Regions from separate parts of the Desulfobotulus mexicanus genome, predicted to be linked through region 2. Evidence: predicted binding sites of a transcription regulator. Region 2 holds the regulator's gene; the other holds the start of a gene.
What was found. The regulator sigma-54, encoded in region 2, starts transcription at its own class of promoters, with help from an activator protein. The targets are predictions, from matches to a motif close to TNTGGCACANTTTCTGCTNT.

Region 1 (3,119 bases), on a different contig from region 2:
AAATGAGCAGAGGGAGAGTGATTTGGCTCCCCTTGTGACGGAATATATTCTCATTAATTATTCCAATGTATCTTCCGAGATTATCCCCCATATCCAGAATGTTCTTACGGAAAGAGGGCGTGTCAGTGCAGACAACCGTAACAATCAGTTGATAATAAGGGATACGGCGGAAGTCATTGCCAGTGCAAGAACGATTATTGAAAAAATCGATAAAATTACCCCCCAGGTTGTTATAGAAGCCAGAATAGTGGAGGCCAGTGATTCATTTGCCAGGGCTTTAGGGGCGGAATGGCAGGGAAGCAGTCGTGGTAGCGTTGATGGCAGTGACTATGCGACAATTAACAGGAAAGAGATCGGCGGAAAGTATGGATACAATGTTTCCATGAATACCCCTACGGGAACAGGAAGCATAGGTTTGCATTTTGCCCGAATTGCGGGAACGCAATTGGCTCTGAATGCCCGTTTGAATCTAAGTGAGCAAAGAGGTGAGACAAAAATAGTCTCTTCTCCCCGTATTGTTACCTTGGATAATAAAAAGGCTACCATCAAACAGGGTTTTCAGTATCCTTATCAAAGCGTTGATAAAGACGGAAATCCTGTAACGGAGTTTAAGGATATCAATCTGGAACTTGAGGTAACACCCCATGTAACTGCTGATAATCGTGTTGCCATGGCTATAAAAATTTTGAAAGATGATCTTTATATGCCTACATCCGATGGCTGGGCTCTTCAGACAAAAGAGGTTCAAACAGAGCTTCTGGTTAATGATGGGGATACTATTGTTATTGGTGGCGTGGTTCAGACTTCGACCAGTTTTTCCCAAAATAGAATTCCTTTTTTTCACAGAATCCCCCTTTTAGGGTGGCTTTTTAAGAGTGCGGACAGGAGCGAGCGTAAAGATGAACTTCTTATTTTTTTAACCCCGAGGATTGTGCAGTTGGAAAATTCAATGCAATGAAAGTTTAAGGCTATTATCGTATTTGCTTTTGTGTCGGCGTAGTTGTCATTTTAGCTTGATTAAACATAGAATTTAGATTTTTGTATATAAAAATTAGTTTTTTATATAGGAGGGGATAAACCTTGAAGGTTTTTCCCCTTCTTTGTTTGAAAGTCTCAATCTTTTAAGCGTTAATATTGTGCAGGCTATGGCGGGTTAGATGTTGCTGCACCATGTAACAAGGATTTGTTCAATTTTTGCTCGTTTTTGAGCATCAAATGCATAATGTCTTAAAAGCTCAGCCGTATACTCTATGTTCTTGCCTATTTCTAATACTCCTTTTTATTTAAGATTCTTAAGGCTAATTTCCCGTCTGCTATCTCTGCCTTTTTCCCCTCTGGCACACATCCTGCTAAAGGCCCTGTTTCGGTTCCCCGTGAACAGGGATGCCCTTATTTTTACCCATCCTTCCGCAAGACCCGGGTCTTACAATATTTTAAGGCCCCGCCATAAAAGGAGAAAAAAAGCCCATGCAGAGAATACTGGATTGCCGCCTTCCCCTGCTTGCCTGTCTGCCCCAGAAAGTTTTCAACCTCCGCTACATGGAAAGCCTGCACAGGGCAGGGGTCCTTCCGGTTCTGGATGCGGAGTTCATGGACACAGAAACTATTCTGGAGGCAGGCAGGACGCTGGATGAAAAAAATATCCTCTTTGCCATCCGGGTTCCCCTTTCCCGAAAAGACCTTCTGGAAAAGCTTAAAAAAAATCCCCCCCGATATCTGGAAGCCCTCATTTTTTCCTATGATTTTGAAGATGCCCTAAATAATCTGGATTTGAAAGCTTGGCCCGTCAAGCGCCTTCTGGAGCTGAAACACACGGGCCATGGCCCAGAGCTTTCCCGCATGGGCATCCATGGGCTGGTACTGAAGGGACTTGAGGCCGGAGGTTCCGTTTCCCGGCACACGGCCCTCATTCTCATGCAGGAATATCTTGAGACAAGTGATCTTCCCCTTTTCATCCACGGGGGTGTGGGCATGCACACGGCAGCGGGGTTTTTCAGTGCAGGAGCCAGCGGCCTTGTGCTGGATGCCCAGCTCTGGCTCTGCCGGGAATCCCCCCTTGGGGAGAATTTCCGCAAGCTTTTGAACGGCATTGAGGATCTCGACACCCTGCTGCTGGAAGGCCCGGAAGGCTCCCGTTACCGTTTTTTTGCAAGGCTCGGCACCCGTGTGGCCCAGGATCTGAAAAAGCTGGAGCCCCGCTTTGTGCTGGGTGCGGATCAAAAAAGCGAAGAAGCCCGCATCCTTTCTGAAACCCTGAAGGAAAAAATGGCCGATCTTTCCGATGGGGCTGCGGAAAGTGTGCAGAGTCTTTTCTATCTGGGTCAGGATGCCGTGTTCGCAAGGCATTTCCTTCGCAGGGGCGAGGGTGTGGAAGCCATGATCCACGGGCTTTTTGAGGAAGTGAGAAAAAGCCTTGCCGTTTTAGAAACGGCCGACCCCTTACGGGCCGGAAGTCCCCTGGCAAAAGAGCACGGGGTGAGGTACCCCATCATGCAGGGCCCCATGGCCAACATCAGTGATAACGTGGACTTTGCCGAGAAGGTGGCAGAGGCCGGAGGCCTTCCCTTTTTTGCCATGGGCAGCCTGCCTGTTCCCTTGGCGGAAACTATGCTGGAAAAGGCTTCGGAAAAGGGCATTCCCTGCGGTGCGGGGCTCATCGGCATTGAGGCCTTCAACCGCCGCCTTCCCGAGCACATGGATCTTACCCGCAAATTCAACATTCCCTTTGCCCTCATTGCAGGGGGAAGCCCCGCCCAGGTGCGGGAGCTGGAAGCCTCCGGTATCCGCACCTACCTGCATACCCCCGCCACCCGCATGCTGGAAAATGCCCTTGTCGGCGGGGTGTCCCGTTTCATTCTGGAAGGTACGGAGTGCGGCGGGCATGTGGGCTCCCTCACAAGTCTTGTGCTCTGGGAAATGGGCACGGAGCTTTTGTCTCAGCTGGATGACGCTGCATTGCAGGAAAAAACCCTTGTGTATGCAGGGGGCATTTCCACGGAAGCCGCCTCCCATTTCATCTCCGGTATGGCAGCAGGCCTTTGCCAAAGGGGTCTTAAGATAGGCATTCAGGTGGGAACGGCCTATCTTTTCACCCGTGAGATTGTGGAAACGGGTGCTCT
Region 2 (3,119 bases):
TATCCCATGTATATGCGAGCACGCCATGGCATAGGGTATCTGCCCCAGGAAGCTTCCATATTCAGAAAACTTTCCGTTCTGGAGAATATACTGATCATCCTTGAAAATCTGGATATGGGTCGTTGGGAACGCAGGCAGAAGGCAGAATCCCTTCTGGATGAACTGGGTATACGTCATCTAGCCCCTCAGATGGCCACGGTTCTCTCCGGGGGAGAAAGAAGACGGCTTGAAATTGCAAGGGTTTTGTGTACAGATCCATCCTTTGTTCTTCTGGATGAACCCTTTGCAGGGGTTGATCCCATGGCTGTCAGTGATATACAGAACATCATTAACTATCTGACCCACCGGGGTATAGGTGTTCTGATTTCTGACCATAACGTACGGGAAACTCTGGGTGTCTGCGATCATGCCTACATCCTGCATTCAGGCAAGGTGGTGGAATCAGGATCGCCTGCTGCCATCGCCGCAAGTCCCGTAGCCCGAAAAACCTACTTAGGAGACGGATTCCGGTTATAAAATGGCCATAGAACTCCGACAACAACTCAAATTGACCCAGCAGCTTGTCATGACGCCCCAGCTACAACAGGCCATCAAGCTGCTTCAGCTCTCCCGCCTTGAGCTGGTGGATGCGATTCAGCAGGAACTGGAACAGAACCCTGCCCTGGAAGAACGCATGGAGGCTCCGGATACAGAGACACCGGAAGTCAACGAAACACCTGCCTCGGAAGAGTCACTCCAGGAAATTGAAATCAGCGAAAAGGTGAGTGCAGAAACTGACTGGGACAGCTACCTTGATGAATACAGCAGTACGGGCCGGGTGCATTTTGAATCCGAGGAGAGGGAGGCCCCCCGTTATGAAAACTTCATATCTGGAAAAGAAACCCTGCATGAGCATCTCTTCTGGCAGCTTTCCATGACAGGAGCAGACATCCGGATTCAGCAGCTTGCAGGTCTTATCATCGGCAATATCAATACCGATGGTTATCTGGACACGGGCATTGAAGATATCATGAAGGTCAGCGACTGTTCTGAAAAAAAAGTGACTGAGGCCCTCAGGCTTGTGCAGTCCTTTGACCCTCCGGGGATAGCTGCCAGAAACCTTCAGGAATGCCTGCTGCTGCAGATCAAACGTCTTGGCATTGCATCGGATGTGGTGGAAAAAATCATATCCCAGCATTTAAAACACCTTGAAAATAAAAATTTCAAGGCCATCGCCAAAAGCCTGAAGCTGACCATTGAAACCGTTATCGCTGCCGTTTCCGTTATCCGGTCCTTAGAACCCAAACCCGGCAGGGAATACCACAATGAGGCACCCGTTTATATCACGCCGGACATCTATGTTTACAAACATGGCAATGACTTTCTCATCAGCCTGAATGATGACGGCTTGCCAAGGCTGCACATTAACCCCTATTATAAAAAAGCCATGAGAACAGGGGAAAAGGTTACAGGAGAAACAAAAGAATATCTTCAGGAAAAAATGCGTTCCGCCTCCTGGCTGATCAAAAGCATACAGCAGAGACAAAAAACCATTTACAATGTGATGGAAAGTATTGTCCGCTTCCAGAAGGATTTTTTTGAAAAGGGTATAGCCCACCTCAAACCCATGGTTTTACGGGATGTGGCTCAGGACATACAGATGCATGAATCCACCATCAGCCGGGTCACCACCAATAAGTACGCCTATACACCCCAGGGACTTTTTGAACTCAAATATTTTTTCAACAGCTCCATCAACCGGGTGGAAGGCGAGGCCATGGCATCCGCCAGTGTCCTTGATAAAATCAAGCAGCTGGTGGAAAGCGAAGACCCGCAAAAACCTTACAGCGATCTTAAACTTGCAGAAATCCTGGAAAAAGAACATAACATAGACATAGCCAGAAGAACCATTGCCAAATACAGGGAAATATTAAAAATTCTTCCGTCCAGCAAACGCAGACAGTACTGATCTATTCCAGTCCGGGAGCCTTCACTTTCCGTCCGCTCTATGAAAATGAAATGGCTTTCATCCATCACACCATGAAGGAGGAACACCCATGAAGACATCCGTAACCTTCAAGAACATCGAACCCTCCGAAGCACTGAAAAATTACGCCACCAGTAAGCTTTCCAAACTGGACAAGCATTTTGACGGCCCAGCCGAAGCCCAGGTGGTTATGTCTGTGGAAAAAATCCGCCATATTGTGGATGTGCGCATCACCTGTGACCGCCTGAATCTTCAGGCCACGGAAGAAACAGAGAATATGTATGCAGCCCTGGATCTGGTGGTGGATAAACTCAAAACCCAGATCCGCAGAACCAAAGAAAAAATCCGTGAAAAGCGTCCTGTTTCCAAAGGCGGTATCAAAGGCGCCGAGGCAGCCATGGCTGTTGCTGAAACCATCCGGGAAGCAGATGAAGATGCTTTGAATCCGGAAACGGCTCCAAAGGCAGGCTTTATCATTGAATCCATGCCCTTCAAACCCATGGATGCCGAAGAAGCTGCCATGCAGCTTGAAATTTCTGAAAAGAATTTTATCGTTTATACCGATGCACGCACAGAGAAGGTCAATGTCGTTTACAGAAGAAAAGACGGAGATCTGGGACTGATTCAGCCCACGGCCTGATGGATTAAAGGCCTGCCTGAGTCGGTAAAAGAGCAGGCCTTTAACCTGCATTCACTCAGGCTTGCAGTGTAACCAAAAGGTAAACAAATGAAACTTCTGGATATTATGACAAGAGACACCATCCTCACCGACCTGCAGGCAAAGGATAAGCCTGCTGTTTTAGAGGAACTGCTTGCTTCCCTCAGCCAGACTTCCGCACCCCCAAAGGAAGTTCTCATGCAGGTACTTCTGGAAAGGGAAATGCTGGGGAGTACGGGCATCGGTGATGGTATTGCCATTCCCCACGGGAAGCTGGACAGCCTTGAAGATATCCTTCTTATCTTTGGTAAAAGCCGCAGGGGCGTTTCCTTTGACGCCATGGACAACCGGCCGGTGCACCTTTTTTTTGTCATCCTGACACCCGGTGCAGCAACGGGTCTGCATCTGAAAATTCTGGCAAGAATTTCCAGACTCCTGCGGGAACCATCCGTAAAAAACAGACTCCGTCAGGCTTCAAGTCCAGAAATGGTTTTA

Region 1: FIM25_RS00695 (type I polyketide synthase) is a predicted target of sigma-54. The motif match lies at 1,334-1,353, and genes of this name have one in related genera.

What each region holds. Positions count from the first base shown of each region.
Region 1 covers NZ_VDMB01000001.1:157,991-161,109, forward strand. The annotation lists gene FIM25_RS00690 (type IV pilus secretin PilQ) at 1-958, shown strand, start outside; gene FIM25_RS00695 (type I polyketide synthase) at 1,468-3,119, shown strand, end outside.
Region 2 covers NZ_VDMB01000002.1:200,369-203,487, reverse strand. The annotation lists gene lptB (LPS export ABC transporter ATP-binding protein) at 1-516, shown strand, start outside; gene rpoN (RNA polymerase factor sigma-54) at 518-1,948, shown strand; gene hpf (ribosome hibernation-promoting factor, HPF/YfiA family) at 2,037-2,606, shown strand; gene FIM25_RS03000 (PTS sugar transporter subunit IIA) at 2,694-3,119, shown strand, end outside.